3 regions of the Streptomyces sp. NPDC059534 genome follow, and region 1 is predicted to be linked to each of the others. Evidence: riboswitches for the same ligand, from Rfam matches in the RefSeq annotation. Region 1 holds a riboswitch; each other region holds the start of a gene.
What was found. A riboswitch is a leader RNA that binds a small molecule or an ion and turns the genes downstream of it on or off. The one in region 1 is predicted to bind cobalamin.

Region 1 (9,487 bases):
AGGCCCTCCTCGCGGAGGCGCTGGTAGCCGCGGAGGACGGTGTGGACGTTGACGCCGAGGGAGTCGGCGAGTTCGCGGGCGGCCGGGAGCCGTTCGCCGGGGGCGGCCGAGCCGTCGGCGAGGGCGCCGCGGACGCAGGCGGCGATCTGGTCGCCGAGGGGGACGGAGGAGGCCGGGTCGACACGGAAGAGCACGGTCAGACCTTCCCGTCCCGCGCGGCGAGCGTGTTGAGGAGGGCGGCGGCGGTCGCCGCGTCGGGCACCGTGACCGCGAACTCCCGGCCGCTGTCCCGCCGTACGACGAGGGCCTCGCCGGAGCGCAGCACGACGCCCGTGCGGTGGGCCCGGACGCGGTAGCCCCAGCCGCCGAAGTCGGCGAGGGCGTCGACGTCCCGGACGTCCGCGCCCGCGATCTCGTCGAGCGCGATCCGGACGCGGGGCCGGGGGAGGACACCGGACCGGACGGTGAGGCCGTGCCGGTCGACGGTGACCCGGACCCGGGCGAGGGCGAGGCCCGGCACGCCGACGACGAGGCCGAACAGGCCGAAGAGGGCGTGGGGCCAGTCGACGGCGAGCAGGACGACCGGTGCGGCGACGAGGGCGAGGACCGCGAGGACGGTCAGCGGCCGGGAGCCGGTGGCGCGGGTCCAGCCGGCGACCTCGCCCGCGCCGAGCGCGAGCCGCGGGCCGTCGGGCGTCCCGGGCCGGTCGGCCGGCTCCTCCTCGGGGACCAGCGAGGTCAGCGCCCAGCCGGCGAGGCCGGCGGCGACGGCCGCCGTTCCGGCGACGGCGAGGTCGACGGCGGGCGCGGAGACCTGCGCCTCGAACGCGTCGACGAGGTTGTTGCGGAGGAGCTGGACGAGCAGCCCGCCGGTGAAGCCCGCGGTGGCCCAGGCGCCCCACAGGGACCGGCGGCGGACGAACGCGGTCCAGGCGGTCGCGAGGCCGGCGACGAGGGCCGTGCTGACGGCGACGTATGCCGCCTGGCCCGTCCAGCCGTCGGCCCGGCCGCCGTCTCCGAGCGAGTAGTGGGTGGCGAGTTCGGCGGGCAGCGCGTCCCGCCAGCGGGTGAAGAGCAGCAGGTGGACGGCGAGGGCGAGGACGAAGGGGAGCGCGGCGAGCGCGCGGAGTCGAGGTGTGGCACGGTTCATGAAAACCTCCCTTGTTCGCACTCTACTAGAACAATGAGGGGTTGCGTCGAGAGGCAGGGGCCGGACGGGCCGGTGATCTTCGAGATGCGCGGGCACGGGACCGACGGTTCACCGGGTCAAACGCAGACGAACGGGGAGATCTTCATCGCCGCCGCCCACAACGGCATCGGGGTCGAGGGCGGCGCGCCCGGCGCCAAGATCATGCCGGTCCGGGTACTCGGCGGGGACGGCAGCGGCAGCGACAGCGACGGCGACGCGAACAACTTCGGCGCGCAGAACGCCGTGTCGGCCCCCGGCGTCGACATCCTCTCCACCCTCCCCACGTACACGACCGGGGAGACCCTCAAGAACACCAGGGGGTACGGAAGGCTCTCCGGCACGTCGATGGCCTCGCCGTACGCCTCCGGGCGTTACTCCGCGCCGCAGTCGTGGTCGGCCGCGTCGACGACGACACGGTCCAACAGGCCCCGCAGGAGGGCCTGTTCGGCTTCGGTGAGGTCGCCGAAGAGTTCGCGCTCGGCCTCGCCCACGGCGTGGTCGACGCGCTCCAGGGCGGCGGTGCCGGCCGGGGTGATCTCCACGATGTGACGGCGCCGGTCGGCCGGGTCACGGCGTCGCTCGGCGAGGCCGGATGCCTCCAACTCGTTGAGAATCGAGACCAGTTGGCTCGGGTCGAGCTCCATCGCCACCGCCAGCTCGCGCTGGCTCGTGGCCCCGGGGGCGAGCTGCATCAGCGTCATCGCGTTGCGGGGGTGCAGCCCGGCGACGCCCAGGGCGGCACGGATGCGCGCACCGGTGAGCTCTCCGCGGAAGGAGAGGAGGAAACCGAGGCGGTCGGTCGGATGAGCTGCCATGTCGTCCACCGTAACAACAACACGATTGTGGAGCGAGATGAATCATTGATACTCTTCAACGATTTTCGTCCCCATACCGTTGGAGCCTGTCCATGTTCACCGCATACGTCGTCGCCGCGGCCCTGCTCGCCTTCGCGGCCACCGCCTCCGCCTTCCTGACCTTCACTAGGAATCCGCAGGTCGTCGGCAACATGACCAAGGTGGGCGTGCCGGAGAGCCGGCTCCCGCTGCTCGCGACGGCGAAGGCGGCCGGCGCCCTCGGTCTCCTCGCGGGGCTCTTCATCCCGGCGCTCGGCGTGGCCGCGGCCGCGGGCCTGGTGCTCTACTTCGCCGGCGCCGTCATCGCCCACCTGCGGGCGAAGGACTTCGAGCTGGCGCCGGCGGCGGTACTCACCCTGATCTCGGCGGCCGTACTGGTCCTGCGCATAGCCTCCGCCTGACCACAAAGGTTCGACAATACGAGACGTATCGTCTTGCGAACCCTCCCGCCATGCCGTACGGTCGAGCCCACGAGACGGATCGTCTCGTCCCCGATGGCTGGAGGTGCCTTTGTTCCGTGCCCAATTCATCGACGTCGGCAAGCGCCACGACGACCGGTCCACCCGGAACCGGACCGTGCTCGACCGGGTCTCGTTCACCGTGCGGCCCGGCGAGCGGCTCGGCGTCGTCGGGGACAACGGCTCGGGGAAGTCGACCCTGCTACGGCTCCTCGCCGGCGTGGAGACCCCCGACAACGGCATCGTGGCCGTCGACGCCCCCGGCGGGCTCGGCCACCTCGCCCAGACCCTGGACCTCCCCGCGACGGCCACCGTCGGCGACGCCGTCGACCACGCGCTCGCGGACCTGCGGAAGCTGGAGCGGGCGATCCGGACCGCCGAGGCGGACCTCGCCGTCACCGGGGACCTCGCCGGATACGCGGAGCTGCTCGCCGCCCACGAGGCCCGGGGCGGCGCCGGGGCGGACCGGCGCGTGGAGACGACGCTGCGGCGGCTCGGGGAGCCCGGCCCGCTCGACCGGGAGCGGCCCCTCGGGACCCTCTCCGGCGGACAGCGGTCGCGCCTCGCGCTCGCCGCCGTGCTCGCCGCCGCGCCCGAACTGCTGCTGCTGGACGAGCCGACGAACGACCTCGACGACCAGGCCGTGGCCTGGCTGGAGGACCGGCTGCGCGCCCATCGCGGCACGGTCGTCGCCGTCTCCCACGACCGGGTGTTCCTCGACCGGGTGACCACCGCCGTCCTGGAGGTCGACGAGGAGCGCCACACCGTGCGCCGCTACGGCGACGGCTACGCCGGCTACCTGGCCGGGCGCGCCGCCGAACGGGCACGCCGGCAGCGTGCGCACGAGGAGTGGAAGGCCGACCTCGCCCGGTACACGGCCCTCGCGGACACCCACATCGACCGGTTCTCCGCGATCCCCCGCAAGGCCCCGGCGGCGTTCAGCGGGGCGGGCGCCTTCCGCGCCCGGTCGCGGGCGCACGGCGCGATGAGCCGTATCCGGGCCGCCCGCGAGCGGCTCGCCCGGCTCACCGGCCACCCGGTGCCCGCGCCACCCGAACCCCTCCGCTTCCGCGCGGGCCTCGTGGGCGAGGGCGCGCCCGTCGACCTGGCCGGCGTGCGGGTGGACGGCCGGCTCCGCCTGGACGCCCTCCGCCTCGACGCGGGCGAACGGCTGCTGGTCACCGGGCCGAACGGCGCCGGGAAGACCACTCTCCTGAAGGTCCTGGCGGGTGAACTCGCCCCGGACGCGGGCACGGTGACAGCACCGGCCCGCGTCGGGACGCTCCGCCAGGAGACGGCCCCGCCCACCGACCCCCGTACGGTGAGCGAGACCTTCGGAGAAGACCGCGCGGACGAACTGCTCGCCCTCGGGCTCTTCTCCGCCCGGGACCTGACGACCCCCGTCCGGTTCCTGTCGACCGGACAGCGGCGGAAGCTGGAGCTGGCCCGGCTGGTGACGTCACCCGCCGACCTGCTCCTCCTCGACGAGCCGACCAACCACCTGGCCCCGGGCCTGGTGGAGGAGATCGAGGCCGCGCTCGCGGGGTACCGGGGCACGCTGGTCGTGGTCAGTCACGACCGGCGGCTGAGAGAGGGCTTCCGGGGCCGCCGTCTCGAACTGACCCCGGCCCCGGCCCTCGTGAGGTCCTAGTCCTCGTCCGGGCCCTCCAGGTCGCCCTCGGTCTCCAGGTACACCTGGCGCAGGGCGGCCAGGGTCTCCGGGTCCGGCTTCTCCCACATGCCGCGGGACTCGGCTTCGAGGAGCCGCTCGGCGATGCCGTGCAGGGCCCAGGGGTTGGCCTCCTTGAGGAATGCCTGGTTCGCCGGGTCGAGGACGTACTCCTGGGTCAGCTTGTCGTACATCCAGTCGGCGACCACGCCCGTCGTGGCGTCGTACCCGAAGAGGTAGTCGACGGTCGCCGCCAGCTCGAAGGCGCCCTTGTAGCCGTGGCGGCGCATCGCCTCGATCCAGCGCGGGTTGACCACGCGGGCGCGGAAGACGCGGGAGGTCTCCTCGACGAGGGTGCGGGTGCGGACGGTCTCGGGGCGGGTCGAGTCGCCGATGTACGCCTCGGGGGCCGTGCCCTTGAGCGCGCGGACAGTCGCGACCATGCCGCCGTGGTACTGGAAGTAGTCGTCGGAGTCGGCGATGTCGTGCTCACGGGTGTCCGTGTTCTTCGCGGCGACCGCGATCCGCTTGTACGCGGTCTCCATCTCGGCACGGGCCGGGCGGCCTTCGAGCCCGCGCCCGTACGCGTACCCGCCCCACACCGTGTACACCTCGGCGAGGTCGGCGTCCGTGCGCCAGTCGCGCGAGTCGATCAGCTGGAGGATGCCCGCGCCGTACGTCCCCGGCCGGGAGCCGAAGATGCGGGTGGTGGCGCGCCGCTCGTCGCCGTGCTCGGCGAGGTCGGCCTGCGCGTGCGCCCGGACGAAGTTCTCCTCGACCGACTCGCCCTCCAGGCCGGCGACCAGCCGGACGGCGTCGTCGAGGAGGCCGATGACGTGCGGGAACGCGTCCCGGAAGAAGCCGGAGATGCGCAGGGTGACGTCGACGCGCGGGCGGCCCAGCTCGGCGAGCGGGATCGGCTCCAGGCCGTTGACGCGGCGGGACGCCTCGTCCCACAGCGGGCGGACGCCGAGCAGGGCGAGCGCCTCGGCGATGTCGTCGCCCGCGGTCCGCATCGCGCTCGTCCCCCACAGGGAGAGGCCCACCGAGGTCGGCCACTCGCCGTTGTCGGTGCGGTAGCGCTCCAGGAGGGAGTCGGCGAGCGCCTGGCCGGTCTCCCAGGCGAGCCGGGACGGCACGGCCTTCGGGTCGACGGAGTAGAAGTTCCGGCCGGTCGGCAGGACGTTGACCAGGCCGCGGAGCGGGGAACCGGACGGGCCGGCGGGGACGAAGCCGCCGTTCAGGGCGTGCACGGCGTGCGTCAGCTCGTCGGTGGTGGCGGCGAGGCGCGGCACGACCTGCTCGCAGGCGAAGCGCAGGACGGAGTGGACCTCCGGGCCGTACGCGGCGGCGACCGTGCCGACCGCGTCCACCGACCAGTCGGCGGCCTCCATCGCCTCGACCAGCTCGCGGGCCTTGGCCTCCGCCTCGTCGGCGGTGGTGCGGGTCGCGGCCGACTCGTCGAGACCCAGGGCCTCGCGCAGGCCGGGCAGTGCCTGCGTGCCGCCCCAGATCTGGCGGGCGCGCAGGATGGACAGCACCAGGTTGACCCGGGCCTCGCCGGCCGGGGCGCCGCCCAGGACGTGCAGACCGTCGCGGATCTGGGCGTCCTTGACCTCGCACAGCCAGCCGTCGACGTGCAGCAGGAAGTCGTCGAAGCCGTCGTCCCCCGGGCGCTCCTGGAGGCCCAGGTCGTGGTCGAGCTTGGCGGCCTGGATCAGCGTCCAGATCTGGGCGCGGATCGCGGGCAGCTTCGCCGGGTCCATGGAGGAGATCTGCGCGTACTCGTCGAGGAGCTGCTCCAGGCGCGCGATGTCGCCGTAGGAGTCGGCGCGGGCCATCGGCGGCACCAGATGGTCGACGAGCGTGGCGTGGACGCGCCGCTTGGCCTGGGTGCCCTCGCCGGGGTCGTTGACGAGGAAGGGGTAGACGAGCGGCAGGTCGCCGAGGGCCGCGTCGGGGCCGCAGGCGGCGGACAGGCCGGCGTTCTTGCCGGGCAGCCACTCCAGGTTGCCGTGCTTGCCGAGGTGGACCATGGCGTCGGCACCGAAGCCGCCGTCGTCGGCGCGGGCGGCGATCCAGCGGTAGGCGGCCAGGTAGTGGTGGGACGGCGGGAGATCGGGGTCGTGGTAGATCGCGATCGGGTTCTCGCCGAAGCCGCGCGGCGGCTGGATGAGGATCAGCAGGTTCCCGCGGCGCAGGGCGGCGAGGACGATGTCGCCCTCCGGGTTGCGGGAGCGGTCGAGGAACATCTCGCCGGGCGCCGGGCCCCAGTGCTCCTCGACGTGGGTGCGCAGTTCCTCGGGCAGGGTCGCGTACCAGCGCTTGTAGTCGGCGGCCGGGATGCGGACCGGGTTCTTCGCGAGCTGTTCCTCGGTGAGCCAGTCCTGGTCGTGGCCGCCGGCGTCGATGAGGGCGTAGATCAGCTCGTCGCCGTCGCCGGAGACCAGACCCGGGAGGTCCTCCTCCGGTCCGAAGTCGTAGCCCTCCGCGCGGAGGCGGCGGAGCAGGGCGACGGCGGAGGCGGGGGTGTCGAGGCCGACCGCGTTGCCGATGCGGGAGTGCTTGGTGGGGTACGCGGAGAGGACGAGCGCCAGCTTCTTCTCGGCGTTCGGGATGTGGCGGAGCCGCGCGTGCCGGACGGCGATCCCGGCGACGCGGGCCGCGCGCTCGGTGTCGGCGACGTACGCGGGCAGGCCGTCCTCGTCGATCTCCTTGAAGGAGAACGGGACGGTGATCAGCCGGCCGTCGAACTCGGGCACGGCGACCTGGCTGGCGGCGTCCAGCGGGGAGAGGCCCTCGTCGTTCTCCGCCCAGGCGGACCGCGAGCCGGTCAGGCACAGCGCCTGGAGGATCGGCACGTCGAGCGCGGCGAGCGCGCCCGCGTCCCAGGCTTCCTCGTCGCCGCCGGCCTGCGCCTCGGCCGGCTTGGTGCCGCCGGCGGCGAGGACGGTGGTGACGATCGCGTCGGCGGTGCGGAGGGTGTCGACGAGCTCGGCCTCGGGGGCGCGCAGGGACGCCACGTACAGCGGCAGCGCCTGGGCGCCGGCGTCCTCGATCGCGTCGCAGAGGGCGCCGACGAAGGCGGTGTTGCCGCTCATGTGGTGGGCGCGGTAGTAGAGCACGGCCACGGTCGGGCCGTCGGTGCGGCGCGGGGTGCGGTCCAGCGGGCCCCAGGTGGGGGCGGCGGCCGGGGCCTCGAAGCCGTGGCCGGTGAGGAGGACCGTGTCGGAGAGGAAGCGGGCCAGCTGCTCCAGGTTGGCGGGGCCGCCGTGCGCCAGGTAGGCGTGCGCTTCGGTGGCGACGCCGACGGGGACGGTGGACGCCTCCATCAGCTGGGCGTCGGGAGCCTGTTCGCCGCTGAGGACGACGACCGGCTTTCCGGCGGCGCGGATCGCGTCGAGCCCCTCCTGCCAGGAGCGGAGTCCGCCGAGGAGGCGGACGACGACCAGCTCGGCGTCGTCGAGGAGGGCGGACAGTTCGGCGAGGGGGAGGCGCGAGGGGTTGGCGAAGCGGTACTCCACCGGGCCTGCGGAGCCGGCGTTCGCCGCCCGGGCGCTGAGCAGGTCGGTGTCGGAGTGCGACAGCAGCAGAAGCATGGCGTGCGGTGGCCTTCCTCGGGGTTGTCCGCGCCCCGGGTGGTCGTATGGATGGCGGGAGTTCCTGACTCACCCGTTCCAGGTCGTGCCGAAACACGACCGGGCCGGGCTCACAGTGGCGGGACCGCGCCGGATTCTCACCGGGCTTCCTCCCCGGGGTCCTGGGACCCCATGCCGTCTGCATAGTAGATCGTGCCGTCGGCGGGCCGGGCCGGGCCGGGGAGTCGGCCGGATCACACCCGGTGGTCGGCCGGTTCCCCGTGGGTATGCTCGCCGCCATGCCGCCCACCCCACCCCCGGCGCCCGAACCGGGCGAACCTCGCATACGGGACCGTGGCGACGCCTGCCCCGGGGCGCTGCGCCTGCACTCCGCCGACGACGGGCGGCTCGCCCGACTGCGGCTGCCCGCCGGACGCTTGACGCCACGTCAGACCGAGGTCCTGGCCCACGCGTCGGAGACCCTGGGCGACGGGCGGATCAGCATCACCTCGCGCGGCAACGCGGAACTGCGCGGCCTCGCGGACGACTGCGGGGCACGGCTCGCCGAGCTGCTCGCCGAGGCTGACCTGCTGCCCTCTCCCACCCACGAACGCGTCCGCAACATCATCGCCTCGCCCACCGCCGGCCTCGGCGGACTCGGCCACGCGGACGTGCAGTTGTGGGCACGCGAGCTGGACGCCGCGCTGTGCGCCGAACCGCGGGCCGCGTCCCTTTCGGGACGGTTCCTGTTCGTCCTGGACGACGGGTGCGGAGAGGTCGCCGGGCTCGGCGGGGATGTGAGCTTGGTCGCAGAGGCGGACGGCTCCGTGCGGCTGTGGCTCCGCTCCCGGGTCTTCCGGATCGACGCCGCCGACGCCGTCCGCGCCGCCCTCGCCGCCGCCCTCGCCTTCCTCGACGCCGCCGAGGCCGCCGGGAACGGGGCCTGGCGGCCGGGCGAACTGCCCGACGAGCACGTTCCGGACTGGGCCGCGGCCCTGGCGCGGGCCGGCATCACCGCCGAGCCCGTCCCCGTACCGCCGCTCACCGTGTCCCCGCCGCCCGCGCCCGGCGCGCTCCCCGGCGGCGCCCTGCACGTCCTCGCACCGCTCGGCCGGCTGACCGCCGCCCAGCTGCGGGCCCTGCTGCCCGCCGCCGAACTCCGGCTCACCCCCTGGCGCGGCGTGGTCGTCGTGGCTCCGGCCCCCGCGGCCGGCCCGGCACCCCGCACCGGCACGGACCGGCTGCGGGAGCTGGAGCGGCACGGGCTCATCACCCGGCCCGAGGCGCCCGGGGCGGGGGTCACCGCCTGCACCGGGCGGCCCGGCTGCGCCAAGTCCCTCGCCGACGTCCGGGCGGACGCGCTCGCCGCGCCCGCCGGGCCGCTGCCCGTGCACTTCTCCGGGTGCGCCCGCCGCTGCGGGCACCCGTACGGCGGCTGGATCGAGGTCCTCGCCACCGGCGACGACACCTATCTGGTGGACGGACTCCCCACCCCCCGCAGCTCCCTGACCGAAGCGGTCGCCACCGCCCGCACGAACCCGACGAGATGAGCGAGAGCAACAGGATGTTCGACTACGAGAAGGACGGAGCGGAGATCTACCGCCGGTCCTTTGCCACGATCCGTGCCGAGGCGGATCTGGCGGGCCTGCCCGCCGACGTCGCCCAGGCGGCGGTCCGGATGATCCACGCCTGCGGCATGACCGACCTCGTACGCGATATCGCCTACTCGCCGCAGGTCG
Region 2 (9,487 bases), on a different contig from region 1:
AGCGGCGGAGCCCCCGCCGCTTGCCCACCGCCTCCCCGCCGAGCCCCCGCCGCTTCCCCGGCTATTCCTCCGGCGGGAACACCGGCTCCCCGCCGTCCGCGACGGTGATCAGGATCGCCTCCACCGGGCAGCCCTCGGCCGCGGCGAGCAGTGCCTCGCCCGCGTCCGTCTCCGCCTCCGCCGGGTGGGACTGGCGGGCCGTGTCGAGACGGAAGCCGTGCGGGGCGTGGTCGACGCACATGCCGGAGCCGATGCAGACGCCGCGGTCGACCTCGACGCGCCAGCGGTCGCCCATCACGCGCCGCCCTCGTAGCCGGCCGGAAGGTGGATCATCTTGTGCTCCAGGTACTCGCCGAAGCCCTCGGGGCCGAACTCGCGTCCCAGGCCGGAGTTCTTGTAGCCGCCGAAGGGGCCGAGCATGTCGAGGCTGAAGGTGTTGACGTTGAAGGTGCCGGTGCGCACCCCCCGGGCGAAGTCGATGCCGTGCTCGACGTCGCCGGTCCAGACGCTGCCGCTGAGGCCGAAGTCGGAGTCGTTGGCGATCCGGAGGGCCTCGGCCTCGTCCCCGTACGGCAGGAGGCAGATGACCGGGCCGAAGATCTCCTCGCGGGCGATCCGCATGGAGTTGTCGACGCCGCCGAAGAGGGTCGGCTCGACGTACCAGCCGCGGTCGAGTCCGGCCGGGCGGCCGCCGCCCGCGAGGACCTTGGCGCCCTCCTGCTGGCCGATGCCGATGTAGTCGAGGGAGCGCTGCTGCTGGCGGCGGGCGACGAGCGGGCCGACCTGGGTGGCCGGGTCGAGCGGGTCGCCGACGACGAGGGCGCCCGCCGCCGCGGCGAGGGCCTCGGCGATCTCCTCGTACCGCGAACGGGGGGCGAGGATGCGGGTCTGGGCGACGCACGCCTGGCCGTTGTTCATCCAGGCGGCCGGGACGATCCCGGCGACGGCGGTCTCCAGGTCCGCGTCCGGCAGGATCACGGCGGCCGACTTCCCGCCGAGTTCGAGGGTGACGCGGGTGAGGTTGCGGGAGGCGACCTCCATGACCCGGCGGCCGGCGGCGACCGATCCGGTGAAGGACACCTTGTCGACGCCGGGGTGCCCGACGAGGTACTCGCTGACCTCGCGGTCGGCGGGCAGGATGCTGAGGACGCCCTCGGGCAGCCCGGCCTCGGTGGCGATCTCGGCCAGGATGTACGAGTCGAGGGGCGACTCCGGGGACGGCTTGAGGACCACCGTGCAGCCGGCGAGCAGGGCGGGCCCCAGCTTGGCGGCGGCGGTGAACTGCGGGACGTTCCACGGGATGACGGCCGCGACCACGCCGACCGGCTCGCGCCGGACCAGCAGCGGGCCGAGGACACCGCCGCGCCGCTCCTCGTACGGGAAGTCCCGGGCGACGGTGATCGCCGCGTCCCACACCATCATCGCGCCGAGCGCCTGGGCGAGGACGGACCACGAGTACGGGGAGCCGTTCTGCGCGCTGATGGAGCGGCCGATCTCCTCGTACCGCACCGCGATCGCGTCCTTGATGCGGCTGACGACCTCGATCCGCTCCCCGACCGTCATCCGGGGCCACGGCCCCTCGTCGAAGGCCCGGCGGGCGACCGCGACCGCCCGGTCGACATCCGCCTCGGAGGCGTGCGGGACGCGTCCGATGACCTCCTCCGTGTGCGGGGAGATCACCTCGATCACTCCGGTGCCCAGCGGATCGGTCAACTCCCCGCCGATGAACAGCTTTCCGTGCTCCACAAGCTCGGTCATGACCGCTGCCTCCCGAGGAGATGGATTCCCTGGACTTCCTGACGATGCCTCAGAACTGATACCAGTTCTAGTTATAGTGGGCAATGGTCGAGCAAGCTCCGTACGGTCTCGTAGAGATGAGGGCACATGACCCAGGTGACCGAGCACGGCGGAGGCGTCTGGTCGCTCCGGGTGCCCATCCCGGACAACCCGCTCGGCCACACCCTGGTCCACGTGCTCGACACCGACCGGGGTGCGGTGCTCGTCGACACCGGGTGGGACGACCCCGCGTCGTGGGCCGAACTCGCGGGCGGCCTGGAGGTGTTGGGTCTTTCGGTGCGGGACGTCCACGGGGTCGTCATCACCCACCACCACCCCGACCACCACGGCCTCTCCGGCCGGGTCCGCGAGGAGTCCGGGGCGTGGATCGCCATGCACGCCGCCGACACCGCCGTCGTGCGCCGGACGCGGAGCGCCGAACCCGGCACCTGGCTGGACTACCTCGCCCGCAAGCTCGCCACCGTCGGCGCCCCCGAGGACCACATCGCGCCGCTGCGGGCGGCCCGCGCGTCCGGCCGGATGCGGACGCTGCCGGGCCTGCGCTCCGCGCTCCCCGACCGCGAGATCGTCCCCGGCGAGCTGCTCGACCTGGCCGGCCGGCGGCTGCGCGCCATCTGGACGCCCGGCCACACCCCCGGTCACGTCTGCCTCCACCTGGAGGAGGAGCACCCCGCGCGGCTGCCCGGCCACGGCCGGCTCTTCTCCGGCGACCACCTGCTGCCCGGGATCTCCCCGCACATCGGTCTGTACGAGGACCCCGACGACGCCACCGGGGCCGATCCCCTCGGCGACTACCTCGACTCCCTCGAACGGATCGGCCGCCTCGGCGTCGCCGAGGTCCTCCCCGCCCACCAGTACGCCTTCGCCGACGCCGCCGGCCGGGTCCGCGAACTCCTCGACCACCACGAGGAACGCCTCACCGGGCTCCTCGGCCTCCTCGCCGCCCCGCTCACCCCCTGGCAGCTCGCCGAACGGATGGAGTGGAACCGGCCCTGGGACCAGATCCCCCACGGCTCCCGCAACATCGCCGTCAGCGAGGCCGAGGCCCATGTGCGCCGCCTCGTGAAACTGGGCCGCGCGGAGGCCGTGACCGGCACGGACCCGGTCACCTACATCGCCGTGGAGCCGGTCGCGCTCCCCGCCCGGCCGGCGGCGCGCCCCCCGCGGTGACCTGCCGCCTCCCCCTGAGTCGGTGCGGTGTGAGGCGTCTCGCACCGCCGGAGCGGAGGGCGTACGGGCCGGTACAGTGAGCGGGTCGTCATCATGCCCGTACGGGGGGAAGACCGGTGCGAATCCGGCACTGACCCGCAACCGTGAGCCGGTCCCCGCAAGGACCGGCAAGTCGGAATGCCCCGCCCGGGACGTGACCGCCGGCACCGTCGAGGAATACGGAGCCGGAGCCTGGTGCCCTTGAGGCGTGCCGGTGCCCGGCCGCAGGAGAGGGCCCCATGAACACCGTCCGCCGCAGCGCCGCCGCGCTCGCCGCCGCCGCCGTCGCACTCGGCGCCGCAGCCGCCGTCCCGGCCGCCGCCGCGCCCTCTCCGACCCCCTCGACCGGCACCCCCGCGACCGGCCTGTACGGCACGAAGGACCCGACGTACGACGGCGTCTGGCGCCAGTCGCTCGCCTTCCTCGCCCAGCGGAGCACCGGCTACCAGCCCGCCGACCAGGCCGTGGGCTGGCTCCTCGGCCAGCAGTGCGCCGACGGCTCGTTCGCCTCGTACCGCGCGGACGCGGCGACGCCCTGTGACGCCAAGACGATGCGGGACACCAACGCCACCGCCGTCGCCGTCCAGGCGCTCGGCGCCGTCCGCCGCCAGGCCGCCGCGCCCGAGAAGGTCGACCAGGCCGTCAAGGCCGGCAGCGCCTGGCTGAAGACCGTGCAGAACAAGGACGGCGGCTGGGGCTACGGCGCCGGCGGCGCCAGCGACGCCAACTCCACCTCGATCGTCGTCGGCGCGCTCGCCGCGACCGGGGAGAAGCCCGGCTCGTACACCTCCGCCGACGGCCGCACCCCGTACGACGCGCTCCTCTCCTTCGCCCTGCCCTGCTCGGACAAGGACGGCGCCGGGGCCTTCGCGTACCAGCCGGACAAGGCTGGCACGCTCCTCGCGAACGCCGACGCCACCGCCGCGGCCACCCTCGCCGGACTCGGCAAGAGCATCGCCGCCACCAAGGCGTCCCCCGAGCAGCCGCCGGTCTGCACCGACCTCACGAAGCCGACCGCCGAGCGGGCCGCCCTCAACGGCGCCTCCTACCTGGCGAAGGCCCTCGCGAAGACCGGCCACCTCACCACCCCGCCGATGCCGGGCGCCACCGACACGACCGAGAAGCCGGACATCGGCAACACCGCCGACGCGGTCGTGGCCCTCGCCGCGGCCGGCGCCGCCCAGGAGGCGGAGCCCGCCCTCGTGTGGCTGGAGAAGAACTCCGCCGCCTGGGCGAAGGAGAGCGGACCGGCCGCGTACGCGCAGCTGATCCTGGCCGCCCGCGCCACCGAGACCGACCCGCGCGAGTTCGGTACGGCGGACCTGGTCGAGCAGCTCAACGCCACCGGCCCCGCGCCCAAGACCCCCGACACCTCCGCCTCCTCCACCAGCGACGACGAGGAGTCCGGCTTCGACATCTGGTGGATCATCGGCATCGGCACGGTCGTCGGCGTCGGCATCGGCTTCCTCGTGAGCGGCCGCAAGAAGTGAGAGCCACCCGCAGGGCGGGCGCCCGGATCGCGGGCGCCGCGGCCGGGGCGCTGCTGACCCTGACCGCCGTCGCGGCCGCCCCGGCGCAGGCCGCCGGCTACCGCTACTGGTCGTTCTGGGAGAGCGACGGCGGCAAGCCCTGGGCGTACGCCACCCAGGGCCCGGCGACCGCCCGGCCCGCCGACGGCGACGCGATCGGCTTCCGTTTCGCGATCAGCCAGGGCACGAGCGACACCTCCCAGCCGGCCCTGGCCCCCGACTTCGCGGGGATCTGCGGGGGCGTGGAGAAGAAGGACGGCAGCAAGCGGATCGCCGTCGTCGTCGACTTCGGCGGCCCCGCGGACGCCCCGCCCGGCGAGCACCCGCCGGAGAAGCTGATCAAGGTCGGCTGCGCGGAGGTCCGCGAGGACGCGACGGGCGCGGAGGCGCTGGCCGCGGTGGCGAAGCCGCTGCGGTACGACAGCGCGGCCATGCTGTGCGGGATCGCCGGCTATCCGGCGCGGGGCTGCGGCGAGCAGGTCGCGGAGAACGCCCCGGCGTCCCCCGCGCCCACCGCTCCCGCGGCCGCCGCCCCCGGGCACGGCAGCGGCGGTCCGTCCTTCGGCGTGCTCGCCGGCGGGGCGGCCGTCCTGGCGCTCGGCGGCGCCGCGATCTGGAAGGCCCGCCGTCGCGGATGAGCCCCGCCCGTAGCCGCGGCACGTTCACGGCCCCGCACACGGACCGGCCCGCGCCGGGGTCCCGGCCCGCGCCGGGGTCCCGGCCCGCGTCGGGGTCCCGGCCCGGTCCGGGCTCCCGGTTCGCGGCCCCGGTGGCGACCCGGGCCAACGCGCTGCACGCCGGAGCCTGGTGGCTATGGGCCCTGGGCCTGGCCGTCGCCGCCTCCCGCACCACCAATCCGCTGCTGCTCGGGCTGCTCGTGGGAGTCGCCGGATACGTCGTGGCGGCCCGCCGTACGGACGCGCCCTGGGCCCGTTCGTACGGCGCCTTCGTGAAGCTCGGCCTGTTCGTCGTCTTCCTGCGGGTGGTGTTCTCGCTGCTGCTGGGCTCCCCCATCCCCGGCACGCATCCGCTGTTCACGCTGCCCGAGGTGCCGCTGCCCGACTGGGCGCAGGGCGTACGGATCGGGGGGCGGGTGACGGCCGAGCAACTGGTCTTCGCGCTGTACGACGGCGCCAAACTGGCGACCCTGCTGATCTGCGTGGGCGCCGCGAACTCCCTCGCCAACCCGGCGCGGCTGCTGAAGTCGCTGCCGGGCGCGCTGTACGAGGCCGGGGTCGCCGTCGTCGTGGCGATGACCTTCGCGCCGAACATGGTCGCCGACGTGGTCCGGTTGCGGACCGCCCGCCGCCTCCGGGGCCGCCCGACGGGCGGGGTGCGGGCCGTGCTCCAGATCGGCCTGCCGGTCCTCGAAGGGGCCCTGGAGCGGTCGATCGCCGTGGCGGCCTCGATGGACGCGCGCGGTTACGGGCGGACGGCGCGGGTCCCCGCCTCCGTGCGGCGCACCACGAACGTGCTGACCCTCGGCGGGCTGCTCGGCGTCTGCGCCGGCTCGTACGGACTCCTGGCCGCGGAGGGCGCCGGATACGGGCTCCCGCTGCTCGGCGCCGGACTCCTCGCCGCCCTGGCCGGCCTCCGCCTCGGCGGCCGCAGGACGCTCCGCACCCGCTACCGGCCCGATCACTGGGGCGCGCGGGCCTGGCTCGTCGCCGGCTCCGGTGTGGCGGTGGCCGTCCTCATGATCTGGGCGAACACCATCGCACCCGACGCGCTGCACCCCGGCGTCGTACCGCTGGAAGCGCCCGAGCTGCCGCTCTGGCCGGCCCTGTCGGTCCTCGTCGGCCTGCTGCCGGCCTTCGTCGCGCCCGTCCCCAAGGAGAGCACGTGATCCGCTTCGAGAACGTCTCGGTGACGTACGAGGACGAGGCCGAACCCACCCTCCGGGATGTGCGCCTCACCGTCCCCGAGGGCGAACTCGTGCTCCTCGTGGGTCCCTCCGGCGTCGGCAAGTCCACTCTGCTCGGCGCCGTCTCCGGCCTCGTCCCGCACTTCACGGGCGGCACCCTCACCGGCCGTGTCACCGTCGACGGCCGCGACACCCGCACCCACCCGCCGCGCGAGCTCGCGGACCTCGTGGGCACGGTCGGCCAGGACCCGTCCGCCCACTTCGTCACCGACACCGTCGAGGACGAGCTCGCCTACGGCATGGAGTCCCTCGGTCTCTCCCCGGCCGTCATGCGCCGCCGTGTCGAGGAGACGCTCGACCTCCTCGGTCTCGCCGAGCTCCGCGACCGTCCCCTGGCCACCCTCTCCGGCGGGCAGCGCCAGCGCGTCGCGATCGGCTCCGTCCTCACCCCCCACCCCAAGGTCCTCGTCCTCGACGAGCCCACCTCCGCGCTCGACCCGTCCGCCGCCGAGGACGTCCTCGCGGTGCTCCAGCGCCTCGTCCACGACCTGGGAACGACCGTTCTCCTCGCGGAGCACCGCCTCGAACGGGTCGTCCAGTACGCGGACCAGGTACTGCTGCTGCCGGACGGCGTGATGGGGCCGCCCGCGGAGGTCATGGCGGTCTCGCCGGTGCATCCCCCGGTGGTGGCGCTCGGGCGGCTCGCGGGGTGGGAGCCGCTGCCGCTGACGGTGCGGGACGCGCGCCGGAGGTCGGCTCCGCTGAAGGCGCGGCTGGAGGGGCGGGTCCCCGCGGGGCCGCTGCCCCGCCTCGCGCCGTCCCCTCTCCCCGGGTCCGTCCCGGACTCCGGTCCCGGTACGCCGGACGGACCGGGAGCCACTGGTGCCGCAGAGTCCCGGGGCGGGGGATTCCTTCCGTTCCGGCGGCGCCGTACCCGACCGGCCGGCCCCACCGGGGCCCCTCTCGTGCTCGCCGACGGCCTCGGCGTCCGGCGCGGCCGGGTGGAGGCCCTGCGCCGGGTCGACCTCCGCGTCGACGCCGGCGAGACCGTCGCGCTCATGGGCCGCAACGGCGCGGGGAAGTCCACCCTGCTCTCCACCCTCGTGGGGATGATCGAGCCGACCGTCGGCACGGTCCGGGTCGCGGGCCTGCCCCCGCACACGACGGCTCCCCGCGAGCTGATCCGCCAGGTCGGCCTGGTCCCGCAGGAGCCGCGTGACCTCTTGTACGCGGACACGGTCGCCGCGGAGTGCGCGGCGGCGGACGGGGACGCGGGCGCGGCGCCCGGGACCTGCCGGGCGCTGGTGGAGGAGCTGCTGCCGGGGGTGGCGGACGGGACGCATCCCCGGGACCTGTCCGAGGGGCAGCGGCTGGCGCTCGCGCTGGCCGTGGTGCTGACGGGCCGGCCGCCGCTGCTGCTGCTCGACGAGCCGACGCGGGGCCTGGACTACGCGGCCAAGGCCCGGCTCGTGGCCCATCTGCGCGGGCTCGCCGCGGCGGGGCACGCCATCGTGCTGGCCACGCACGACGTGGAGCTGGCGGCGGAGCTGGCGCACCGGGTGGTGATCGTCGCGGACGGCGAGGTGGTGGCGGACGGCCCGACGGCCGAGGTCGTCGTCTCCTCCCCGGCGTTCTCGCCGCAGGTGGCGAAGATCCTCGCCCCGCAGCCCTGGCTCACGGTCGAGCAGGTGGAGGCGGCCCTGTGAGCACCCGTCCCCGCACCCGTCCCGTGAAGGGCCCGGCGCCGGGCCCCCGGGCCGCACGCACCCGTCCGGTCCGGCTCGGGCCGCGTTCGGTGGCGGCGCTGGTCCTGGTCTCCGTGATCGGGCTCTTCGGCATCTGCTGGCCGCTGTTCGCCGACGCGGGCTCGGCCGTCACGACGCACGCGGCGGACGCGCCGTGGCTCTTCGCCGCCCTGCTGCCGCTGCTGATCGCGGTGGTCGTCGCCACGATCGCCGACTCCGGGATGGACGCGAAGGCCGTCGCGATGCTGGGGGTGCTCGCCGCGGTGGGGGCCGCCCTGCGGCCGCTCGGGGCGGGGACGGCCGGCCTGGAGCCGATGTTCTTCCTGATGGTGCTGAGCGGCCGGGTTCTGGGGCCGGGGTTCGGTTTCGTCCTCGGTGCGGTGACGATGTTCGCGTCGGCCCTGCTCACGGGGGGTGTGGGGCCGTGGATGCCGACGCAGATGCTCGCGATGGGCTGGTTCACGATGGGCGCCGGGCTGCTGCCGGGCCCGACGGCGCTGCGGGGGCGGGCCGAGCTGGCGATGCTCTCCGTGTACGGCTTCGTGGCGGCGTTCGCGTACGGCACGGTCACCAATCTGTACGGCTGGGTGACGCTCGGCGGCGGCGCGGTCGACGCGGGTGGCGGGAGCGGCGGGATCTTCTTCGTCCCGGGTGCTCCGGCGCACGAGAACCTCGTCCGGTTCCTCGCCTTCCTCGTGGCCACCTCCCTCGGATGGGACCTGGGCCGCGCCGCGCTGACCGTCGTCCTCACCCTGACCGTCGGCGGCGCGCTCCTGCGGGCGCTTCGGCGGGCCACGCGACGCGCCAACTTCGAGGCCCAGGTCACATTCGGGGCCCCGGAAGTGCCCGCCCCGGGTGAGGCGGCCCACAGGACCTACGTCACGTACGAGCCGGAATAGTAGACCGGCGCTACCCACCCAAACCACTCCAGACCCCGGCATGAGCTGCGGAAACGTGGCACACCCATCCCCGGGACGTTCCGCCCGGGTCCGAACCTGCCTCGTACATGGGGTGGTTGCCCCACCCCCGCCGGGCCTGTTTGTCTGGTGGACGTCGCCAGGCAGCCGGTGCTCACCACAGCGCCTCGGACGGCCGGTTCCCCCAGTTCCCGGGTCTCCCGGGCTCTGGTTCCGGCTTGCCGAAATCGCCTGACGCAGCCCTTGTTCCCGACGTTAGGTAGATACGTTGATCCGCTCGCTCACCTCTCGTGCCTCTGCCCGCAACAAGAAGATCGCCGCCACCGCAGCCGTGCTGCTGGGCGCATCGGGTGCGGTGCTCGGCACGACGGGCTCGGCTTCGGCCGCCAGCCCGCAGGAGCTCGCTCGCGACATCGTCCCCGCCTC
Region 3 (9,487 bases), on a different contig from region 1:
CAGCCGTTGCCGGTCTGGGCCAGGGTCCGCATCATCCGGCCGTAGAGGTCGCGGGCCGGCATCGACTTGCGGGCCAGGCCCTTGGCCTCGGCGGCGCGGTAGGCGGCGTCGAACTCGTCGCCCCACAGGTCGACCAGCTCGGGTACGTCCGCCGGGGAGAACAGCGACCACTCGGCGTCCGCGTTGACCCGGCGCATGAACTCGTCCGGGATCCAGTGCGCCAGGTTCAGGTTGTGCGTACGGCGCTGGTCCTCGCCCGTGTTGTCGCGGAGCTCCAGGAACTCCTCGATGTCCGCGTGCCAGGTCTCCAGGTAGACGGCGGCGGCGCCCTTGCGGCGGCCGCCCTGGTTCACGGCGGCGACGGAGGCGTCGAGGGTCTTCAGGAACGGCACGATGCCGTTGGAGTGCCCGTTGGTGCCGCGGATCAGCGAACCGCGGGCGCGGATGCGGGAGTAGGAGAGCCCGATGCCGCCCGCGTGCTTCGAGAGGCGCGCGACCTGGTGGTAGCGGTCGTAGATGGAGTCCAGCTCGTCCTGCGGGGAGTCCAGCAGGTAGCAGGAGGACATCTGCGGGTGGCGGGTGCCGGAGTTGAAGAGCGTGGGGGAGGACGGCAGGTAGTCCAGGCGGCTCATCAGCCCGTACAGCGCGGCGACCTCGTCGAGCGCGCGGACGCTGTCGTCCTCGGCCAGACCGCAGGCCACACGCAGCATGAAGTGCTGCGGGGTCTCGATCACCTGGCGGGTGATCGGGTGGCGCAGCAGGTAGCGCGAGTAGAGGGTGCGCAGACCGAAGTAGCCGAAGCGGTCGTCGCCGGCCGCGTCGATCGTCGCGTCGAGCCGGTCCGCGTGCAGCGCGACGAACTCGGCGGTGCGGTCGGCGATCAGGCCCTCGCGGTGACCGACGGCGACGGAGGCGGAGAAGGAGACCGCGCCCTGCCCGGCCGCCTCGTCGGCGATGGTGATCGTCAGGAGCCGGGCGCCGAGCCGGGAGTACGCCGGGTCGTCGGCGATCAGGCCCGCGGCCGCCTCGGTGGCCAGCTCGCGCAGCTCCGCCTCGTCCGACGCGGCGCTGCGGCCGCGCAGCGCGGCGGCGGCGACCTTGCCGGGGTCGGTGTCGGGGAGATCGGCGGTGAGGTCGGTCAGGGTCCGCAGCAGCACGGTCCCGGGGCCGTCGCTCTCGACCGCGGAAGCCTCGGCCGAAGCCGGATCGGCGGGCGCGATGGTCACGTGGGGGCTCTCCCTCGCTCGGCCGGGGCCGCGACGGGGGAAGGCGGGCAGGGGCGCGAACGGTTCATGGGCCGCGCCGTGTCCACCGGCCCACTCCGCGAGGCCCGGAAGTCAGTGGCACCCGGAACGGAAGGACCGGGTGCGCTGGCGGCAGGTCCTCGGACTGACTCCGTACGAATCCGCACGAAGCACACCGTTGCGGGACAGTTCCGGATTCGCGCCGGATTCCCCTGCGTCGACAGCGAGCACGAGCATACATGTGGGGGGCGCCGCTCTTGGCACCCCCCACATGTTGTGTCGCCGCCCCGGCTCAGAACTCCAGGGCGTAGGTGCGCAGAGAGTGATCGGGGATCGGCTCCCAGTCCCGGTCCGGGGTGCGGACGAAGCCCAGGCGCTCGTAGATCCGGTGCGCGGCGACCATGGAGACGTCCGTGGAGAGCACGAGACGCGCGCAGCCGGGGAGGTCCCGCGCCCGCTCGACGCAGGCCCTCACGAGGGCCTCTCCGACGCCCCGGCCGCGGGCCTCCGGGGAGACCACGAGCATGCGGAACTCGGCCTCGCCCTCGACCGCGATGTCGGCCCAGGGGGTGGCGCCCCGGGCGAAGGTCACCCCGCCCAGGAGCCGCCCGTCGCCGTCCTCGGCGACGAGCACCTCGCTCTCGCGCGCCCGCCGCTCGGTGTCCCGCAGCACGTGCAGGTACGAGTCCTCGGCCCCGTACTTCAGCAGCCCGTCGTTCAGATAGGTGCCCGCGGTGAGCTCGCCCAGCTCCTCGTGCTCCTCGGGCCGTACCGCCCTGATCGTGAAGTCCATGGGGCCAGTCTCCCCCGCGGGCGACGCGCGGGGGCCCGGGATCTCCTGGCGGAGAATCCCGGGCCCCTGCGCGTACGGCCGTGCCGCGGGTCAGTGCGTCCCGACGCCGACCTTCGGCGGCTCGGTCCGCACGCCGGTGTCGCCGGCGTCCGCCGTGTAGTCGGACGGCGAGGTCTCGTCGATGCCCTCGGGGGCCTTGACGGCCTTGAGGACGAAGGTCAGGACGACCGTGACGACGAGGTTGAGGACGAAGGCGGTGAGGCCGATGTAGCCGATCTCGCCGATGCCCGGGATCTCGGCGGAGGAGCCGCCGAAGTGCTTCTGGGTCGGGCTGGCGACGCCGTACGCGGCGACCGTGCCGTAGACCATGCCGACGGCCCAGCCGGCGAGCAGCGCCCAGCGGTGGAACCAGCGGGTGAACAGGCCGCCGACGAGGGCCGGGAAGGTCTGGAGGATCCAGATGCCGCCGAGCAGCTGGAAGTTGATCGCGACGGTCTTGTCCATGGTGAGGACGAAGACCAGCGCGCCGACCTTCACCAGGAGGGAGACCAGCTTGGAGACCTTGGTCTCCTGCGCCGGTGTCGCGTCCGGTTTGATGAAGTCCTTGTAGATGTTCCTGGTGAACAGGTTGGCCGCCGCGATCGACATGATGGCCGCCGGGACGAGCGCGCCGATGCCGATCGCCGCGAAGGCGACACCCGCGAACCAGTCGGGGAACATCGTCTCGAAGAGCTGCGGGATGGCGAGCTGGCCGTTCTTGACCTTGATCCCGGCGGCGATCGCCATGAAGCCGAGCAGCGCGAGCAGGCCCAGCATCAGGGAGTACAGCGGCAGGATCGTGGTGTTGCGGCGGATGACCTCGCGGCTCCGGGACGACAGCGTCGCCGTGATCGAGTGCGGGTACATGAAGAGCGCGAGCGCCGAGCCGAGCGCGAGCGTCGCGTACGTCCACTGGCCGGCCTCGCCGGGGACGAGCGCGCCGCGCGGCTTGCCGGTCGCCGGGTTGGTCTGCGCGTACGCCTCGCCGGCCTTGGCGAAGATCTCGTCGAAGCCGCCGAGCTTGATCGGGATGTAGATGATCGCCACCGCGATGACGATGTAGATCAGCGTGTCCTTGACGAAGGCGATGAGCGCCGGGGCGCGCAGACCCGAGGAGTACGTGTACGCCGCGAGGACGCCGAAGGCGAGCAGCAGCGGCAGGTCCTTGACGAACCAGTGGGTGTTCTCGCCGCCGCCGACGCCCATCACGTCCAGGACGGCCTGGATGCCGACGAGCTGGAGCGCGATGTACGGCATGGTGGCGAGGATGCCGGTGACCGCGACGGCGAGCGACAGGCCCTTGGAGCCGAAGCGCCCGCGGACGAAGTCGGAGGTGGTCACGTACCCGTGCTTGTGCGAGACCGACCACAGGCGCGGCAGGAACGTGAAGATCAGCGGGTACACCAGGATCGTGTACGGCACGGCGAAGAAACCGGCCGCGCCCGCCGCGTAGATGGCCGCCGGGACGGCGACGAAGGTGTACGCGGTGTAGAGGTCGCCGCCGAGCAGGAACCAGGTCACCCAGGTGCCGAACGACCGGCCGCCCAGGCCCCATTCGTCGAGGCTTTGCTCATTGTCGGCCTTGCGCCAGCGCGCGGCCAGGAAGCCCATGACCGTGACGGCCACGAAGAAGAAGACGAAGACGCCGAGCGCCACGCCGTTCACGCCGTCCTTCATCGCGCGTCACCTCCCTTGCGGGCACGCTGGTCCAGCTGCCACAGCTTGTACGCGATCATGGTGAGCACGGTGGAGATCAGCACCCAGAGCATCTGGTACCAGTAGAAGAACGGGATGCCGGCGAAAAGCGGTTCGGTCTTCGCGTACGAACTCACCCAGAGCATCGCCACGAACGGGGCGAACAGGCAGAGCGCGATCACCACCCTCAGGGGGGTGATGGTCGGTTGTTTCCCTTGTGTCGCTTCTGACATGGCGATTCCGTCCCCTCGCTGATCACCTCGGTAATGCTGGGGAAATCTAGGGGACGCCTCCGCCGCAGGGAACCCCCGTCCGCATAACGGAACCGATTATTCGGAAATCTCCTCAGAGCCAGCCTTCCTTGGCCGCCCGCACCCCCGCCTCGAACCGGCTGCGCGCGCCCAGCCGGTTCATCAGTTCCGCGTTCATCCGGCGGACCGTCCGCAGCGAGACCCCGAGCCGCCGGGCCGCGACGTCGTCGGTGCAGCCGATGCCGAGCAGCAGGAGCAACTCCCGCTCCTGCGGGGACAGGTCGTGCTCGTCCCGGCGCGGGCTCTCGCCGAACGGGGTGCCCGCCTCCCACAGCCGGTCGAAGAGCACCACGAGGGCGTGCACCAGACCGGGGCTGCGCACTTCCAGGGCGCCGGCGCGCCCGTCCGCCGGGTCGACCGGGACGAGCGCGGCCTCACGGTCGACGACCACCATGAGCATCGGGACGACGGGCATGGTCCGGGCCTCGCCGCCGAGGTCGCGGTACCAGCGCACGTAGTCGACGGTCGGCGGGTCGTTGCGGAAGCTCTCCTGGTAGATCGACCGGATCCGCACCCCTCGTTCCAGGGCGAGTCGGTCCAGGGGCCGGCTGGCGTCCATCGTGTCGGGCAGCTGCGCCCCGCCGGTGAGCAGCGAGAGGCATTCGGTGCGGGCGTTGGCCGCCAGGTCCTCCAGGCGTTCGCGGACCTGGTCGAGGCCGGTGATGCGGTCGACCAGGTCGTGCCGGACGCCGGCGCCGGGGCGGTCGCCGTACGAGGCGAGGATGCCGGCCACCGCCCGGCCCGCCTGCTCGAACCGGCGTCTGCTCCGGCCGAGTTCGGCCTCGGCGCGGGAGAGCAGGAAGGAGAAGCCGACGTCCGGGGTGAAGGGTTCGGCCGTGCCGGTGGCGGCGTCGACGCGGACGAGTCCGAGGTCGGCGAGGCGGGCGAGGGCCTCGCGGACCTCCGGTTCGGTGCGGCCGAGACGTTCCGCCAGCTCGGCCGGGCCGCACCCGGGCCGCTCCAGGAGGAGCCGGTAGACGGCCTCCGGCTGCTCCGCTATGCCGAGCGCCTCCAGCATCCGGCGCCTCCCCTCGTCGCTGTCCGTGCCGCGACGATGCTAGAGGGGACACCCGTTCAGGTCTAGACCAATAAAGGGGCGGGGTCGGTCAGTCGGCCTGGTCCAGCCGCCGCCTGATCCCGTCGTCCAGCCGTACGCCCACCGCCTCCAGCGACTCGTCCAGCTGAACCGCCGAACTCGCCCCGACCACCGGCAGCACCGGGAGCCCGCCACCCAGCGCCCACGCCAGCACCACCTGGTTCGCGGTGAGGCCCAGCTCCTTCGCGACCTCGGCGAGGACCGCGAGCCGCCGCCGCGAACCCCCGTGCCGGTACTGCTCGGGTATCTCCTTGCGCGGATCCGTGTACGCGCCGGTCAGCTGCGTCGTGTACGCCACGAAGGTCAGCTCGGGCCGGGTCCCCAGATAGTCGAGCAGCTCCTCGGAGGCGTGCGGGTTCACCCCGAACTCCGCCCCGGGCCGCGGCCGCAGATACGTGTACCGCTGCTGCACGGCCGCGTAGTCCGGCACCCCCGCGGCCGCCGCCGCGCCCCGCGACTCCTCGACCCGCCAGGCCGCGAAGTTCGAGCAGCCCGCCCGGCCGATCTTCCCCGCCGCCACCAGCTCGCCGAACGCGCCCATCGTCTCCGCGACCGGGGTCGACCGGTCGTCGATGTGCGCGTAGTAGAGGTCGATCCGGTCCGTGCCCAGATTCCGCAGGCTCTCCTCCACCTGGCGGCGCAGCACCGGGGCGGACAGCCCCTCCGCGCATTCCGGCCAGGCCGAGCCGGGCGGGTCGGGCAGCGCGCCGACCTTGGTGGCGAGCACCATCTCGTCCCGTACGCCCCGGCTGCGCAGCCACCGGCCGATGACCAGCTCGCTCTCGGCGCCGGTCGCGCCGGGCTCCCAGAAGGCGTAGGTGTTCGCCGTGTCGATGAACGTCCCGCCGGCCTCGTGGAAGCGGTCCAGGACGGCGAAGGTCGCCGCCTCGTCGATCCGGGTGCCGAACGGCAGGGTGCCCAGACAGAGGGTGCTCACTCGCGGGCCGGACGGACCCCCGAGGGTGGTGTACTCCATGATCGTCTCCTCGTGTGCGGAGCCCCAGGCTGACGCCGTCGGGCCCGCGCTGTCATCGAGGATCGGGTGGCAGCCTCCGCCCGGTCACTTGGTGCCGCCGCCCCGGGTGCCGGGAGCGGCCGGCCGACCTGCGGCGTCGCGGAGGTGTCACGTTCGTGCCGGGCGGAAGCTGCCAGGGTCCCGGAGCGTCCGCCGGGGCGTGCCGGGCGCCGGGGCTCGGCCGCCGGGCTCGGCCGGTGGAGTGCTCCGGCCGGGCCTCGGCCGCCGGGCCTCAGCCGTTGGGGCGCTTGAGGCGGGCGACGAACTTGTACCGGTCGCCGCGGTACACCGAGCGCACCCACTCCACCGGCTCGCCCTGACCGTCGAGGGAGTGGCGGGAGAGCATCAGCATCGGCAGGCCGACGTCGGTGCCGAGCAGCCCGGCCTCGCGCGGGGTGGCGAGGGAGGTCTCGATGGTCTCCTCGGCCTCGGCGAGGTGCACGTCGTACACCTCGGCGAGGGCGGTGTAGAGAGAGGTGTACTTCACCAGGGAGCGGCGCAGCGCGGGGAAGCGCTTGGCCGAAAGGTGGGTGGTCTCGATGGCCATCGGCTCGCCGCTCGCGAGCCGCAGCCGCTCGATGCGCAGGACGCGGCCGCCGGGGGAGATGTCCAGCAGGCCGGCGAGGGTGTCGTCCGCGGTGACGTAGCCGATGTCGAGGAGCTGCGAGGTCGGTTCGAGTCCCTGGGCCCGCATGTCCTCGGTGTACGAGGTGAGTTGCAGGGCCTGGGAGACCTTGGGCTTGGCCACGAACGTGCCCTTGCCCTGGATGCGCTCCAGGCGGCCCTCGACGACCAGCTCCTGGAGGGCCTGGCGCACGGTGGTCCGCGAGGTGTCGAACTCGGCGGCCAGGGTGCGCTCCGGCGGCACCGGCGTGCCGGGCGGCAGGGTCTCCGTCATGTCGAGCAGGTGACGCTTCAGCCGGTAGTACTTGGGCACACGCGCGGTACGGGTGACTGCCCCGCCCTCTGTCTCGGTGCCGCCCGCGTCCGTGGCCATGGCCTGCCTTCCCGACTCCTGTGCTGTTGCCGTCACCGGCTCCTCCGTCTGTCGCGGCTCACATGGTGGCACGCTTCGTGTGCCCTCACTGTTTCTCCTGCCGATATGTGCCGGTTCGGCGAGGAGGAGTCGTTCCCTGCCTCTTATACACCGAGGAGTCCCTCGTTGGTCTAGGCCATTCCGGCCGAGAGGTGTGGACCTCTCCCTCCGGCCTCCGTCGGCCTCGCCCGCGAGCCGCGACGGGGCGAGGTGTCGGTCCGATAACGGACGCCACTACCCGTCTTACGCACCCTTGACACCCCAAAAGGTCTAGGCCAAGCTCCGGGTACTGGTCTAAACCATTAAAGACCAGGTCCCAGCCCCACGAGCACTACCCGACGTATGTCTTCGCGCGGTGGGCAGGGGTTGCAGCATCCCTGAGGAGGGTGGCGTGAAGCGCAAGCTCATCGCGGCGATCGGCGTCGCGGGCATGATGGTTTCGATCGCGGCGTGTGGGGGCTCCGACAAGTCCGGAGACAACGCGGGCGGCGACGCCAAGGAGCTCACCGTCTGGCTGACGGTCGACGCCCAGAACAACTGGCCCGAGCTGGTCAAGGCCGCCGACGACGCGGTCACCAAGAAGCACCCGGGCATCAAGATCAAGCACGAGTACTACGGCTGGCCGGACAAGAACACCAAGCTCGACGCGGTGCTCGCCACGGACAAGGCCCCGGATGTTGTCGAAATGGGCAACACCGAGATGATCAGCTACATGGCCAAGGGTGCCTTCGCCCCGGTCGACGCGTCGAAGTTCGCGAACTCCGACAAGTGGCTCGACGCCCTCAAGGACTCGGTCACCTACAACGGCAAGACCTACGGTGTCCCCTACTACGCCGGTGGCCGTGTCGGCACCTGGCGCAAGGACGTCGCCGCGGAGGCCGGTGTCAAGGCCGCCCCGAAGACCTGGGCCGAGCTGACCGCCGCCCTCGACGCCATCCAGGCGAAGAAGGGCGACAAGTTCAGCGCCTGGTACCAGCCGTCGCCCGACTGGTACGCCGCGATGTCCTTCGTCTTCGACGCGGGCGGCTCCATCGCCAAGCAGGACGGCGAGACCTGGAAGGCGAACCTGTCCTCGCCGGAGTCCGTCAAGGGCCTCACCGAGTACAAGAACATCCTCGACAAGTACATGCACGGCGACAAGACGAAGGACGAGTCCGACCGTCCCGTCGTCTTCGGCCAGGGCAAGTCCGCGACGATCTTCGCCGCCGGCTGGGAGGGCGCCACCGCCGCCGACCCGAAGTCCGACAAGGTCGGCGGGCTGAAGGACAAGCTCGAGAACTTCGTGATGCCCGGCCCGTCCGGCAAGGCCCTCCCGGTCTTCCTCGGCGGCTCCGACCTGGCCATCCCGGTCAAGTCCAAGGCGCAGGGCGTCGCCGGCGAGTGGATCGCCGCCTTCACCGGCGCCGAGGGCCAGAAGGGCCTCATCGGCAAGGGCAACCTGCCGAACAACAAGGCGGACCTCGCGCCGCTGAAGAGCGACCCGGCCACCGCCGTCGCGGCGACCGCCGCCGAGTCGAGCTACTTCGTCCCGACCGCTCCGGGCTGGGGTCAGGTCGAGAAGGCCCAGATCCTCAAGACGATGCTCATCGACATCGCCAAGGGCAAGTCCGTGGAGGAGGCGGCCAAGGCCGCCGACACCGCGATCGACAAGGTCATCAACACCAAGTGACCTATGGGCAGGGCCCCGTCACCGTGACGGGGCCCTGCCGCCCGTACCACGAGAGGGATCGCTGAGGAGCACGGGATGAGTGCCGCAGACACAACCACCGCGAAGGTGCCGCCGGTGCGGCAATCGCCACCCTCCGGCTCCACAGCCGGTGGCCCGGGGAAGCCCGGCAAGAAGAACGGCGGGGCAGGCGTCCCATGGCTGCTGCTCGCGCCATGCCTCCTCGTCCTGCTCCTGGTACTGGGCTATCCGCTGGTCCGCCTGGTCGCCCTCTCGTTCCAGAAGTTCGGCCAGCCCCAGCTGTGGGGCTTCGAGGAAGCGGAGTCGGCCGGCTTCGACAACTTCACCAAGATCCTCACCGACAGTGAGTTCTGGGCCGTCGTCCTGCGCACCGTGATCTTCGCGGCCGGCGCCGTGATCGTCACCATGGTCCTGGGCATGATGATCGCCCTGCTGCTCCAGCGCGTCTCCGGCTGGGTCAAGGCGCTGATCAACATCGTGCTCGTGGCGAGCTGGGGCATGCCCATCATCGTCGCCACCGCCATCTTCAAGTGGCTCTTCGACGCCGACTACGGCGTGCTCAACTGGCTGC

Region 2: another riboswitch for cobalamin. It lies ahead of ACFVZH_RS02145 (prenyltransferase/squalene oxidase repeat-containing protein); the one in region 1 lies ahead of cobN (cobaltochelatase subunit CobN).
Region 3: another riboswitch for cobalamin. It lies ahead of ACFVZH_RS14075 (ribonucleoside-diphosphate reductase subunit alpha); the one in region 1 lies ahead of cobN (cobaltochelatase subunit CobN).

The regions. Positions count from the first base shown of each region.
Region 1 covers NZ_JBHWAQ010000011.1:72,791-82,277, forward strand. The annotation lists gene ACFVZH_RS15855 (GntR family transcriptional regulator) at 1-194, opposite strand, end outside; gene ACFVZH_RS15860 (hypothetical protein) at 197-1,150, opposite strand; gene ACFVZH_RS15865 (hypothetical protein) at 1,267-1,530, opposite strand; gene ACFVZH_RS15870 (MarR family winged helix-turn-helix transcriptional regulator) at 1,561-2,004, opposite strand; gene ACFVZH_RS15875 (DoxX family protein) at 2,097-2,444, shown strand; gene ACFVZH_RS15880 (ABC-F family ATP-binding cassette domain-containing protein) at 2,554-4,152, shown strand; gene cobN (cobaltochelatase subunit CobN) at 4,149-7,769, opposite strand; cobalamin riboswitch at 7,806-7,957, opposite strand; gene ACFVZH_RS15890 (cobalamin biosynthesis protein CobG) at 8,036-9,298, shown strand; gene ACFVZH_RS15895 (precorrin-8X methylmutase) at 9,295-9,487, shown strand, end outside.
Region 2 covers NZ_JBHWAQ010000002.1:6,170-15,656, reverse strand. The annotation lists gene ACFVZH_RS02160 (ferredoxin) at 62-295, opposite strand; gene ACFVZH_RS02155 (aldehyde dehydrogenase) at 295-1,758, opposite strand; gene ACFVZH_RS02150 (MBL fold metallo-hydrolase) at 1,885-2,967, shown strand; cobalamin riboswitch at 3,033-3,172, shown strand; gene ACFVZH_RS02145 (prenyltransferase/squalene oxidase repeat-containing protein) at 3,246-4,496, shown strand; gene ACFVZH_RS02140 (SCO2322 family protein) at 4,493-5,173, shown strand; gene ACFVZH_RS02135 (energy-coupling factor transporter transmembrane protein EcfT) at 5,170-6,381, shown strand; gene ACFVZH_RS02130 (ABC transporter ATP-binding protein) at 6,378-8,105, shown strand; gene ACFVZH_RS02125 (ECF transporter S component) at 8,129-9,043, shown strand; gene ACFVZH_RS02120 (transglycosylase SLT domain-containing protein) at 9,330-9,487, shown strand, end outside.
Region 3 covers NZ_JBHWAQ010000009.1:133,896-143,382, reverse strand. The annotation lists gene ACFVZH_RS14075 (ribonucleoside-diphosphate reductase subunit alpha) at 1-1,226, opposite strand, end outside; cobalamin riboswitch at 1,358-1,488, opposite strand; gene ACFVZH_RS14070 (GNAT family N-acetyltransferase) at 1,537-2,037, opposite strand; gene mctP (monocarboxylate uptake permease MctP) at 2,128-3,753, opposite strand; gene ACFVZH_RS14060 (DUF3311 domain-containing protein) at 3,750-4,004, opposite strand; gene ACFVZH_RS14055 (helix-turn-helix domain-containing protein) at 4,117-5,100, opposite strand; gene ACFVZH_RS14050 (aldo/keto reductase) at 5,189-6,154, opposite strand; gene ACFVZH_RS14045 (GntR family transcriptional regulator) at 6,426-7,190, opposite strand; gene ACFVZH_RS14040 (extracellular solute-binding protein) at 7,621-8,898, shown strand; gene ACFVZH_RS14035 (carbohydrate ABC transporter permease) at 8,974-9,487, shown strand, end outside.